DNA from 4 places in the Streptomyces sp. NRRL S-1813 genome. Region 2 is predicted to be linked to each of the others. Evidence: riboswitches for the same ligand, from Rfam matches in the RefSeq annotation. Region 2 holds a riboswitch; each other region holds the start of a gene.

Region 1 (3,170 bases), on a different contig from region 2:
GCCTCCATGCTCGCGGTCCTGGGCCTGGGCGCCCAGGGCGGCGAGGAGATCGTGCTGGCCTCCGACGCCGAGGGCGCCGAGGAGGCACTCGACCGCCTGGCCAAGCTCGTCGCCGAGGGCCTCGAGGAGCTCCCCGAGACCGTCTGAGTCCGCCAGGACCTCTGCATGCGGCGGCCCCGCCGCGGGGACCGGTGACCGGTTGCCGCGGCGGGGCCGTTTCCGTGTACCGGAATCCGGTCGCTGCGCCTGTGGCCGGGATACCGATATCGCGCTCACCGCAATGCGCCGTACGCATTACCGCACGGGGGAGCTAAATTCTGGGCGGCCCGACATACGCTGCAATACGCAAGAATTTGGCACGCGCCCTTCCCTGTCCCACGTGCCGCAAAATAGGCAGCGGAATTCTGGCTGAAGGCGGACTGAAAAGATGAAGCCGCCACGGTGCCGGAGAAATATTCGCACTTCTTTGTATACGGGGCCATTGTTAAGGGCGGGCGCGCGCCGTGTTGACGCGTGGTTTCGGATCCCTCACCTCCGTCTTGGCGGGGCGCCGCAGCCGGTACACCGGGAGTGAGCGCTCGACATGAGCCGCCATCAGGGCGCGGGCCCGCTCCGCGTCCCCCCGGGCCACCGCGTCCAGCACCGCACCGTGTTCGTCCCACGACTCCCCGGCCCGGGCCGGCAGTTCCACCACGTACATCCACTCGATCTTGCGCCGCAGCTGGGTGAGCAAGGCCGTCAGACTGGGGCTGCCGGCCGCCTGGGCCAGCGTCTCGTGGAACCAGCCGTCCAGTTGGCGCAGATCCGCGGGGTTGCCGTGACGGGCCCGCTCGCGGCCGAGCCGTACCAGACCACGGAGCACCTTCAGGTGAGCCGGGCTGCGGCGGGCGGCCGCACGAGCGGCCCCAAGCGGCTCCAACAGGGCGCGGACGGCGAGGAGATCGGCGGCCTCCTGCTCGGTGGGCTCGGCGACACAGGCGCCTGCGTGGTGGCGGGTGGTGACGAACCCTTCGGACTGCAAGGTGCGCAGCGCTTCACGGACCGGCACTCTGGAGACGCCGTACCGGGCCGCCAGGATCTCCTCGATCAGCCGGCTCCCCGGCGCCAGCGCGCCGGAGACAATGTCGTCGCGAATCGCCGTGCACACCGCATGCGCGGAAATATGGCCTCGCATCTTCCGTGCCTCCGCCGTAATCCCCTGGAAACGCCGCCGGTCGGCGACTTTTCCGTGACTCTATTCGACGGGAACGGCTTTTCCGAAGGACTCCGGTTATTCATGGATATTTTTTGGCCAGCAGCCGCGGGTCGCCGGCGTATCGCGGGTCGCCGGCGTATCCGGTGCACGCACGCCGCACACCGCACGCCGGATAACGCCGAAGCCCCGGCCGTGTGGCCGGGGCTTCCGACGGATACGCGGTGCAACGCGGGCCCTGCGGGGCGCGCGGCCGGGCGGGGCGGGAGGTCAGGCGTTGACGCCGTGCGAGCGCAGGTAGGCGACCGGATCGATGTCCGAGCCGTAGTCGGCGCCGGTACGGGCTTCGAAGTGCAGGTGCGGGCCGGTGGTGTTGCCGGTGGAGCCGGAGAGGCCGATCTGCTGGCCCGGGGTGACGTGCTGGCCGACCGAAACGCCGAGCGACGACAGGTGACCGTACTGGGTGTAGGTGCCGTCGTTCATCTTGATCACGATGTTGTTGCCGTACGCACCGCCCCACCCGGCCTCGACGACGGTGCCCGAGCCGACCGCGTGGACGCTGGTGCCGGAGGCGGCGTGGAAGTCGATACCGGTGTGGCTGCCCGAGGACCACAGGCCGCTGGAGGCCTTGTACGAGGTGGAGACGTAGGAGTTCGCGACGGGGGCGACAAAGGTGTTGAGGCGCTTGCGCTCCGCCTCACGGGCGGCGCGCTCCTTGGCCTTGCGGGCGGCCTCGACGCGCTGCTTGGCTTCTTCGGCCTGCTTCTTGGCCACGGCCTCTGCCTTGGCCTTCGCGGCGGCGGCCTCGGCCTCTGCCTGCTGCGCGTCCGCCTGGGCCTCGACATGGTTGGCGAGCTCGTCGCCCAGCACGACGGCCCGCTGGAGACCGGTGTCGTGGGTGCGCGCCTCGTCCGTGGCCGCCAGCGCCGGCGAGGCCACGGAGGCGACAACGCCGCCGGCCGCGAGGGTGGCTATGCCGGCGATGTTGCGGGTCGTTCGAGCGGGGCGGTTCGCACGACGGTGCTTCCCGGTGGCACGGATGAACGCCATGTGGCTGGCTTGTCCTTTCCTTCCTTCTCGCCTACCGGGTTAGCTGACGGGTTCGGAGCAGGAAGGTCTCCTACGGGCTCCTCCGGAGAGGAGTCCGATTCACCCCAAGGGACACTGGGTCCCCGGCTCCCCTGGCTCGCGCCGTACGGGGACTCGGCGATGGCTGCCCGGTGCCACTGTTGTGGCGGACTTGTGACGAACAGCCGGACCGACGCTAAACGGGGCAACTTTCAATCGGCAAACAGAACCGCTTTTTTGTGCGGGATGCCACAAGAACCGTGGCACCAGCCGCGATAAACCGGACATACAGCGGCTCCCGTGGCGCGAACGCCACGGGAGCCGCTTTGTCGATATATGACCTTCCGTCACATGGCGGGACTAACCGCTGACGACCGTCACCTCACCGATGCCCAGCGCCTTGATGGGCTCGGCGATCTGCGCCGCATCGCCCACCAGCACCGTCACCAGCCGGTCCATGGGGAAGGCGTTGACCGCCGCCGCCGTCGCCTCGACCGTGCCGGTCTCCGCGAGGCGGACGTACAACTGCGCCTGGAAGTCGTCCGGCAGGTGCTGTTCCACCTGGTCAGCGAGGGTGCCCGCGACGGCTGCCGCGGTCTCGTACTTCAGCGGCGCCACCCCGACGAGGTTCTGTACGGCGACATCCCTCTCGTCGTCCGTCAGCCCCTCTGCCGCGAGGGTGCGCAGCACCTTCCACAGATCCTCCAGCGCCGGGACGGTGGAGGCGGTGTCCACCGAGCCGCTGATGGCGAGCAGCGAGGCTCCCGTGGCCCCCTCGGGGGAGGTGGGGGCGGTGGAGCGGAGCACCTGGCCGAAGGCGCGCACCCCGTAGGTGTAGCCCTTCTCCTCCCGCAGGACGCGGTCCAGACGGGAGGTGAGGGTACCGCCCAGGCAGTACGTGCCGAGGACC
Region 2 (3,170 bases):
GCGTCGCCAAGCCGGTCTTCGGCGCGGTCGGCGCGCTGACGGTGGCCAACATCTTCATCGCGGTGCTCTGGACCTGAGCGAAGCGGCCGGCGGCGCGGGAACAGGGCCCCGCGCCCCGGGAAGAACGCCCCTCCACAGCACACCGCGCGGTCCTCGCACTCCGGTTTTGGAGGCGACGGCCGCGCGGTGGCGTGTGGGGGGTGACCGTGGGGGGTGGCCTGAGGGGGGAGCGGGGCCTCAGCCCGGGCGGACGCTCCCGTAGATCGGCATGTAGTAGATCGACTCCTCCCGGACGTCGGCGCCCGGGTGCGGTGCGTGGATCATCTTGCCGCCGCCTATGTACATGCCCACGTGGCTGATGTCGTCGTAGAAGAAGACCAGGTCACCGGGCTTGAGATCCTTGGTGGCGATCCGCTGGCCGACCTTGACCTGGTCCCAGGTGGTCCGCGGCAGATCGATGCCGGCCGCCTTCCACGCCGCCTGCGTCAGCCCCGAGCAGTCGTAGGAGCTGGGCCCGGTGGCGCCCCAGACGTACGGCTTGCCCGTCTGGGCGCGGGCGAAGGCGAGCGCCTTCTCGGCCTTGGCGGAGGACGAACCTCCGGTGGAGCCGTCGTCGGCGCCGCCACCGGTCTGCCCGCCGGACGGCCCGCCGCCGTCGTGCTGCCTCTGACGCTCCCGCTCCTGCTGCTTGCGCGCCTCCTCCTCGGCCTTGCGCTTGGCCGCCGCCTCCTTGCGGCGCTCCAGCTCCGCCATCCGCGCCTTCTCCTGGGCGGTCAGCCGGGACAGCAGCTGCCGGGCCTCGGCCAGCTTGCCCTGCACGGACCGCTTGGACTCCTTGAGGGAGGCCTGCGACGTCTGGAGCCGCTCCAGGCTGCGGGACGCCTCCGCGCGCTGCCGGGCGGCCGCCGCCTGCTGCTCCTGGTAGTCGGAGACGGCCTGCTTCTGCCGGCCGGTCATCCGCTCCATGAGGTGGCTGCGGTCGAAGAACTGCTGCGGATCCTTGGCGAGCATCAGCTGCGCCGTCGGGTTCAGGCCGCCGGTGCGGTACTGCGCGGAGGCGAAGGTGCCCAGCATGCGCCGGGACTCGTTCATCTTCTCGGCGCGCTTGGCGGCGGCGTCGAGCAGGCCGTCCACGGTGTCGCGCTGGGCGTCGGCGCGCTCTTTGACGGCGTTGTACTTCTGGGTGGCCACCTCGGCTTCGTGGTAGAGGCCGTCGACCTTCTGCTTGACCTCTTCGATGCCGGGCCTGGGCGCCCGGGGTGCCGCGTCGGCGGACTGCGAGAGCAGCGTGGCCGAGGCGAGGGCGGCGGTGGTGAGTCCGACCGCCGTACGACGGCCTCCGGGTGAGGCGAGAATGCTGGTGCGCGGCTTGCGATGCGACGCCAAGGCCGGCGACTCCTTCCGTGGACCGCCTACCGGGTTAGCTGTCGGGTTCGGGCGGTGTCGACGGAAGGCTTGCCCTACGGTCCGGACGTCCGCCGACGGCGGCTGCCCGGATCGATTCACCCCGGTGGTGCTGGTGGGTCCCCGGCTCCGGATGCCCCAGGGCAGGGCCGGACTCGGCGTGGGCGGCCCGTGCGGACGCTGTCGTCCACGGGGAGGCGGGCTGCCTGAGCGAGGACGTTAGCCAACTCGTGTGGCTCCTGTGAAGGCTGATGTTCGATATGCCCGAAACCTTTTCGTGACCTGAACGCGATGCGGGGGTTGTTGTGGCAGATGTCGGATTCGGGTAGACGAGGCGGCGCCCGGTCTGTGAAGGGCCCGGCCGCCTGACCTGCCGCGGCGCCACGGCCCGCTCCGTATGCGCCCCGCAATTGCCTACTCCGCGGCGGGCTGTCAGTGCGGCAGCCTAGACTCGGTGGGCGATGAGCAGCCTCTTTGACGACAGCTTCCTGGCGGACCTCGGCCACAAGGGCGAGGAGGAGCACCAGCCGCCTCCCGAGGACGAGCACGGCCCGGCCCCGGAGGAGATCCCCGCCGACCTCTTCGGCGGGCGGTTCGACGCGCCCGCCCCCAGAGAGGCGTTCTACCGCGACGGCGCCGCCCGTCCCGCCCTCCACCCGGCGACGCTGCTGGAGGGGCTCAACGACGAGCAGAAGGCCGCCGTCGTGCACACCGGCGGCCCGCTGCTGATCGTCGCCGGCGCCGGCTCCGGCAAGACCCGGGTGCTGACCCACCGCATCGCGCATCTGCTCGCCGAGCGCCATGTCCACCCCGGCCAGATCCTCGCGATCACGTTCACGAACAAGGCCGCCGGTGAAATGAAGGAGCGCGTCGAGGAGCTCGTCGGCCCGCGCGCCAACGCCATGTGGGTCTCCACCTTCCACAGCGCCTGCGTCCGCATCCTGCGCCGCGAGTCCAAGAAGCTGGGCTTCACCTCGTCCTTCTCGATCTACGACGCCGCCGACTCCAAGCGCCTGATGGCCCTGGTCTGCCGCGATCTGGATCTGGACCCCAAGCGCTACCCGCCCAAGTCCTTCAGCGCGAAGATCTCCAACCTCAAGAACGAGCTCATCGACGAGGAGACCTTCGCCGGGACAGCGGCCGACGGTTTTGAGAAGACCTTGGCCGAGGCGTATGCCATGTACCAGGCCCGGCTGCGCGAGGCCAACGCCCTGGACTTCGACGACATCATCATGACGACGGTCAACCTGCTCCAGGCCTTCCCCGATGTCGCCGACCACTACCGCCGCCGCTTCCGCCACGTCCTCGTCGACGAGTACCAGGACACCAACCACGCCCAGTACACCCTCGTCCGCGAGCTGGTCGGCCCCGCCGAAGCCGCCGCCGAGCTGTGCGTCGTCGGTGACGCCGACCAGTCGATCTACGCCTTCCGCGGCGCCACGATCCGCAACATCCTCCAGTTCGAGGAGGACTACCCGGACGCGACGACGATCCTGCTGGAGCAGAACTACCGCTCCTCGCAGACGATCCTCTCCGCCGCCAACGCGGTCATCGAGCGCAACGAGAACCGCCGCCCCAAGAACCTCTGGACCGACGCCGGCGCCGGCCCCAAGATCACCGGCTATGTCGCCGACACCGAGCACGACGAGGCCCAGTTCGTCGCCGACGAGATCGACCGGCTGACGGATGCCGGTGACGCCAAGGCCGGCGATGTCGCCGTGTTCTACCGCACCAACGCCCAGTCCCGTGTCTTCGAAGAGATCTTC
Region 3 (3,170 bases), on a different contig from region 2:
CCGCGACCTGGGACAAGGTCGCCCAGTGCGAGAGCGGCGGCGTCTGGAGCGCGGCCTCGGGCAACGGCTACTACGGCGGGCTCCAGCTCACCCAGGAGCTGTGGGACACCTACGGCGGCGCGGCCTACGCCTCGCGCCCCGACCTCGCCAGCCGCTCCCAGCAGATCGCGGTGGCCCAGTCGATCCTCGACGCCCGCGGCCCGGACCAGTGGTCGAGCTGTGCGGTGAGCGCCGGTCTCGCCAAGGACGGGCGCGCGCCGGAGGTCGACCCGGGCAGCGTCGCCACCCCCTCGCCCGCCCCGTCGGACGCGGACGGCTCCTCGGACCCCTGGGACTCGTCCGGTTCGTCCGGCACGCACGACGACCCGGACTCCGCCGGGCAGCAGCGCGACGAGCCCGGCGACGAGCCGTCCGACCCGGCGCCCTCGCCCGACGCCACGGATTCCGGCCGCTCCGGCGACGCGTCCACGAGTCCGGAGCCGTCCGACCCGCCGCCGTCCGACCCGGCGACGCCGGACGACCGGGACGGCGACCCGTCGCAGTCCGCCGACCCGTCCGACGGGGGCAGCCGTCCGGACACGACCGGCACCCCGCAGGAGACGCCCTCCAAGGGCAAGCACCGCGGCGGCGCGGGTGACGACGAGGACAGGTCCGCCGGCGGCCGGCATGCCTCGCGGGGCGATGACGCGCACCGCACGGGCCCGGCGGCCGACGGCAACTACACCGTGCGGCCGGGTGACACGCTGTCAGCCATCGCCCAGGCCCACCGGCTGCCCGGTGGCTGGGCCGCGCTCTACGAGGGCAACGAGGGCGTCATCGGCTCCGATGCGGACCTGATCAAGCCGGGCCAACTGCTCGATCTGGGGCACGCGGCAGGGTAGTTCGCCGCCTTCGCCCGCTTTTGGGGAAAGTGAGACATGGCTCTCGTTGGCTCCGGTGAACCCCGGTTCGTCCCACCTCGTCGAACCGGGGTTCACCTGCGGATATGTGACCTACCCGTGATCAAAAACGGTCAACTTGGTTCACATGATGGGGTTTGAACCCCAGGGCGGTTACTGCTTAACGTCAGGACCGCTCGCCAAAGCGGGCCCTTTGATCACACGCCGAATCCTGCCGGTGATCGGAGGCACTTGACGCGCAAGCGCCGAAGGCAGGAGCGGGGGACCCAAGGTACGTGCCGGCCCCACCCGTGAAAGCGGGTCAACCGGCTTGGGGTGAAGCCACGTGCGCCACGCGCACGCGGCCGGGCGATTTCTCACAGCCCGAACCCGACAGCTCACCTCGTAGGCGTCGGTGAGGAAACGAACGAACCATGCTGATCATCAAGGGCAAGCACCGTCGTCCGTCCAAGGCCGTCCGCGTCGCCACCCTCGCCGGCATCGCCGGTGCTGCTGTGGCCGTCCCGCTGATGGGCGCCACCTCCGCCTCTGCCGCCTCCGTGGCCACCTGGGACAAGGTCGCCCAGTGTGAGTCCGGCGGCAACTGGTCGATCAACACCGGTAACGGCTACTACGGTGGCCTCCAGTTCTCCAACTCCAGCTGGGCCGCCGCCGGTGGCACGCAGTACGCGGCGCGCGCCGACCTGGCCAGCAAGTCCCAGCAGATCGCCGCCGCCGAGAAGCTCCTCGCCATCCAGGGGCCGGGTGCCTGGTCCTGCGCCGGTGCCGGCAACCTGACCGCCGGTGGCCCGGCCGCCGACGTCGACACCTCCGGCTCCGCGCAGACCAAGTCCGCGCCCCAGCAGGACCAGGGCAAGACCGAGGCGAAGAAGGCCCCGGCCGCCCCCGAGCAGCACGCCTCGCGCTCCACCGAGCGCAAGTCGATGGGCCACGGCAACTACACCGTCAAGGCGGGCGACACCCTCGCCAAGATCGCCAAGGCCCACGGCAGCGACTGGAAGTCGGTCTACAAGGCCAACAAGTCGGTCATCGGCGGCAACCCGAACCTGATCTTCCCGGGTCAGAAGCTCAACGTCTGAGTCCCTCCCTCACCGGGACGCGGGCGGGCCCGAGCGGCGGGCCCCCTTCCCCCGTGAGACCGCCCCGCCCCGGCGCGCCCTTCCCCCGAGCGCGCCGGGGCGGGGTTTCTTCTGCCCGGACGGAGCCCGGACGGAGCCCGGACGGAGCCCGGACGGAGCCCGGACGGAGCCCGGACGGAGCCCGGGCCGAGGCCGGACCGACGCCGGGGCGGCCGCACGCCGCCGACCGCTCCCGCTCGGCGCATGTTCCCGTTCAGCGACAATGTGCCCAAACGCCCGTGAGCTGGGTCCTCGGGGAGCTTTGCGCGGCTTTCCATCCCACAGAGCGGGCCAAGGGCAGGCGGACGAGCCCGAGGCCGTTAGGCTCATGCGCATAACGCCTGACACCCACGAAGGAGACAACGTGCCGTCGATCGACGTCGTCGTAGCCCGCGAAATTCTCGACTCGCGAGGTAATCCCACGGTCGAGGTCGAGGTCGGCCTCGACGACGGCAGCACCGGCCGTGCCGCCGTCCCGTCCGGCGCCTCCACCGGCGCCTTCGAGGCCGTCGAGCTCCGCGACGGCGACCCGAACCGCTACCTGGGCAAGGGCGTGGAGAAGGCCGTCCTGGCCGTCATCGAGCAGATCGGCCCGGAGCTCGTCGGCTACGACGCGACCGAGCAGCGGCTGATCGACCAGGCCATGTTCGACCTGGACGCCACCGACAACAAGGGCTCGCTCGGCGCCAACGCCATCCTCGGCGTCTCCCTCGCCGTCGCGCACGCCGCCTCCGAGGCCAGCGACCTCCCGCTGTTCCGCTACCTCGGTGGCCCGAACGCGCACGTCCTGCCCGTCCCGATGATGAACATCCTGAACGGCGGCTCGCACGCCGACTCCAACGTGGACATCCAGGAGTTCATGATCGCCCCGATCGGCGCGGAGTCCTTCTCCGAGGCGCTGCGCTGGGGCGCCGAGGTCTACCACACCCTCAAGAAGGTCCTGAAGACCAAGGGTCTGGCCACCGGCCTCGGCGACGAGGGCGGCTTCGCCCCGAACCTGGGCTCCAACCGCGAGGCGCTCGACCTCATCCTCGAGGCCATCAAGGAAGCCGGTTACGCCCCCGGCCAGGACATCGCGCTCGCGCTGGACGTCGCCGCCTCCGAGTTCTACAAGGACGGCAAGTACCAGTTCGAGGGCAAGGACCGCTCGGCC
Region 4 (3,170 bases), on a different contig from region 2:
GCACCCCGGTCGACGACGCCTCCGCCAATGACGTCATGGCGCAGTTCATGCACCTCGAACATGCCGCGCCCGAGCAGGACATCTCGCTCTACATCAACTCCCCCGGCGGCTCGTTCACCGCGATGACCGCCATCTACGACACGATGCGCTTCGTGTCGTGCGACGTGGCGACCGTCTGCCTGGGGCAGGCCGCCTCCTGCGCCGCGGTCCTGCTGGCCGCCGGCGCGCCCGGCAAGCGGCTGGCGCTGCCCGGGGCCCGGATCCTGATCCACCAGCCGTCGTTCAGTGAACCCGTCCAGGGGCAGGCCACCGACCTTCAGATCCAGGCGGAGGAGATGCTGCGCACCCGCGACGTGCTGGAGGAGATGCTGGCCGAGCACACCGGACAGCCCCGTGAGCGGATCGCCGCCGACATCGAGCGCGACAAGATCTTCGACGCCCTCGCCGCTCAGGAGTACGGCCTGATCGACGGACTCACCCGCAACCGCAAGCAGTCGGCCCGTGGGCCCGTGGCGCGGTGAGCCCGATGCTGCCCCCCGAACCGCCGCCGCTGCCCGCACTGACCCGCGCCGAGGGCGAGCTGATCGACAGCTATCTGGAGGTGATCGACCTGCTGGGCCGGATCAACCCGACCCGCTGCGGTGGCACCTACAGCGCACTGCGCGCCGCCCAGGCGCTGGTGGGCAAGGCGACCCGCCTACGGGACGCGCTGACACTGATGCACAGCCGGGGCGAGAGCGAGGTGCACCGCGGAACGCTGACCCGGGCGCTGCGGGTGCTGGACGGCGAACGCCGGACCGGGCTGGTGACGGTGCCGCCACCCGAGGAAATCTGACGCGACACGCGCCGGTGGGCTGCACATACGGCGTAGCGTCCGCGCCCGATGTGGGGAGGTGACGAATTGCGCGGGGCGGACACATTTTCTCCGGCCCTTGATGTTTCGCTCCTGGTCCGGGGGGTGCAAGACCCCGCGCCGCGGCACCTGAGGGAACAAATCTAACCATTCGGGTCAATTGTGACCCATCTCACATACGGCATTTTCAGCTCGGAATTCGGGTGCCGGGTGCGTGACGATCCCTTCGACGACAAGACCCCGCCACAGCGACGGGGCGGTCCGGACGGGCGCCTAATCCCGCCGCCGTGCCGGATGTCCGGTCGACGATGTGGATCGGCGGGAGCGGAGGACCCGAGCAGAGCGGGGTCCCGGCCTTCACGGCCGAGGGCTCCTTGGGGTGAAGCCGTGCATACGGCCGGGCATCTTCGCCTGCCCGAACCCGACAGGTCTTCCTTCGCAGGCGGCTGACGAAGGGTTTGCGCATGACCGTGCGCATGCATACGCCGAATCTGCTGGCGCGCGCCGGCACCGTCACCGCTCTGACGCTGGTCACCCTCGGCGGGACCAGCATGGCTCCAGGAGCGGCCGGGAACGCCGAAGCCGCGTCCGTATCCGTCCATGCGCTGCGGGTCGCGGCTTCCAAGGGAGGATCTCCGTACCGGTACGGCGCCCAAGGGCCGCAGGCCTTCGACTGTTCCGGGCTGACGGTGTACTCGTTCAAGCGCGCCGGGCGGGCCCTGCCACGCACCGCCGCCGCGCAGTACAGCCGCACCCGGCACATCCCGGCTGCCTCGCGCCGCCGCGGTGATCTGGTCTTTTTCCACTCGCGCAGCGGTATTTACCACGTCGGTATCTACGCGGGCCGGGGCCGGATGTGGCATGCGCCCAAGGCCGGGAGCGTCGTGCGGCTGGAGCGGATCTGGAGCCGCTCGGTCTGGTACGGGCGGGTGCACTGACCTGCCCATTCATCTCACGATCGGTCAATTGCCAGTGGTTTTGGGCCATTTGGCCGGGTGGCTTCGCCACTGGGCGAGCTGCTGCTGTCCGCGGCCCAACGGGAGCTTCCCGCCCGCGGACGGCGCGGTGGCCGTGCTGCCCCCGCCGTCGCCGCGGGACGCGGGAGTGGCGCCTTCCTGTGCCATGCCGTGGTGGCGCGGGCCGCCCCCGGAAACGCCCGTGACGTCCGGGGGATTGTGGCCGCCGGGTTCGTGCCGCCGGGTGCCGAGGTGCTGAGGGTGCCGCACGGCGGTCGTGGCTGACGCGGACCGGCCGGAGAAGGTCCGGTGTGCGCCGCCCTCAGGCGAGCGCCAGTTCCACCAGCAGGATGCCTCCCAGAGCCGTGAGCAGCGCCCCGGTGGTGGCTTCCAGGGCACGGGCCACCCGCGGGCGGCGCAGCCAGACGCCCAGCCGGTCGACGAGCAGCGCGACGGCGGGGAACCACACCAGTGCCATGGCGACGACCATCGTCGCGAGCAGCAGCGTCCGGGGCAGCGCGGGCTGTCCCGCCGGGACGAACTGCGGGAGCAGGCTCAGGAAGAGAACAGGGGCCTTGGGGTTGAGTGCATTGGTCAAAAAGCCCTGCCGCAGGCTCTGCGTGGTGCCCAGGAGAGCGGCGGGCCGGGGGCCGTCGGCCGGTGCGGTGGCGGCCGGGCCTGCGGGGCCGTCCGTGGTGGCCGCCGGGCGGCGGAAGGCCGTGGCCAGGGCGCGGACACCGAGGTACAACAGGTAGCCGCCGCCGAGGAGTTGGACGGCTCCGAAGAGCGTGGGCACGGCGACCAGCACCGCCGCGAGCCCGGCCACCGCCAGGGCGGTGTGCACCAGCAGCCCGCCCGCGACTCCGACGGCGGTCGCCACCCCCGCCCGGCGCGAGTCGAGCGCATTGCGCACCACGACCGCGAAGTCCGCGCCCGGCATGGCGACCATGCCCGCGGCGACTCCGGTGAAGGCGATCAGCTGTCCGTCCATGAGAGCAGCATCGCCGGTCCGAGCCTTTAATAGGTATTGGCAATGTTCTTGGAGAGCCTAAAGAGATTCTTATGTACGACCCCACACGGCTGGCCGCCCTGGTAGCGGTGGCAGAGGCCGGTTCGATCACCCGGGCCGCCGCCCGGCTGGGCTACACCGCTCCCGCGCTCTCCCAGCAGCTCGCCAAGCTGGAGCGGGAGGCCGGGACGGCGCTCCTGGTGCGCCACCATCGCGGGGCTCGGCTGACGGCCGCCGGTGAGCTGCTGCTCGTACGGGCCCGGCGGGTCCTGGACGAGCTGGATCAGGCGCGGCACGAGCTGTCCCGGCTGGCGGGGCTGTCCGGCGGGCGGCTGCGGGTCGGCACGTTCAT

Evidence for each region. Region 2 has a riboswitch for cyclic di-AMP ahead of IF67_RS0100325 (C40 family peptidase). Riboswitches for the same ligand answer to the same signal wherever they lie in the genome.
Region 1: it holds a riboswitch for cyclic di-AMP, as region 2 does, so the genes downstream of both, IF67_RS0128590 (M23 family metallopeptidase) here and IF67_RS0100325 (C40 family peptidase) in region 2, are expected to answer to the same signal.
Region 3: it holds a riboswitch for cyclic di-AMP, as region 2 does, so the genes downstream of both, IF67_RS0113310 (transglycosylase family protein) here and IF67_RS0100325 (C40 family peptidase) in region 2, are expected to answer to the same signal.
Region 4: it holds a riboswitch for cyclic di-AMP, as region 2 does, so the genes downstream of both, IF67_RS0112985 (C40 family peptidase) here and IF67_RS0100325 (C40 family peptidase) in region 2, are expected to answer to the same signal.

Annotation. Positions count from the first base shown of each region.
Region 1 covers NZ_JOHB01000025.1:80,021-83,190, reverse strand. The annotation lists gene IF67_RS0128600 (HPr family phosphocarrier protein) at 1-147, shown strand, start outside; gene IF67_RS0128595 (GntR family transcriptional regulator) at 485-1,174, opposite strand; gene IF67_RS0128590 (M23 family metallopeptidase) at 1,463-2,242, opposite strand; cyclic di-AMP (ydaO/yuaA leader) riboswitch at 2,256-2,411, opposite strand; gene IF67_RS0128585 (M16 family metallopeptidase) at 2,621-3,170, opposite strand, start outside.
Region 2 covers NZ_JOHB01000001.1:75,483-78,652, forward strand. The annotation lists gene IF67_RS0100320 (hypothetical protein) at 1-77, shown strand, start outside; gene IF67_RS0100325 (C40 family peptidase) at 238-1,386, opposite strand; cyclic di-AMP (ydaO/yuaA leader) riboswitch at 1,394-1,575, opposite strand; gene pcrA (DNA helicase PcrA) at 1,866-3,170, shown strand, end outside.
Region 3 covers NZ_JOHB01000007.1:34,272-37,441, reverse strand. The annotation lists gene IF67_RS0113315 (transglycosylase family protein) at 1-881, shown strand, start outside; cyclic di-AMP (ydaO/yuaA leader) riboswitch at 1,092-1,305, shown strand; gene IF67_RS0113310 (transglycosylase family protein) at 1,313-1,978, shown strand; gene eno (phosphopyruvate hydratase) at 2,382-3,170, shown strand, end outside.
Region 4 covers NZ_JOHB01000006.1:337,525-340,694, reverse strand. The annotation lists gene IF67_RS0112995 (ATP-dependent Clp protease proteolytic subunit) at 1-521, shown strand, start outside; gene IF67_RS0112990 (hypothetical protein) at 527-835, shown strand; cyclic di-AMP (ydaO/yuaA leader) riboswitch at 1,114-1,313, shown strand; gene IF67_RS0112985 (C40 family peptidase) at 1,318-1,791, shown strand; gene IF67_RS44845 (hypothetical protein) at 1,849-2,094, shown strand; gene IF67_RS0112980 (LysE family translocator) at 2,132-2,800, opposite strand; gene IF67_RS0112975 (LysR family transcriptional regulator) at 2,872-3,170, shown strand, end outside.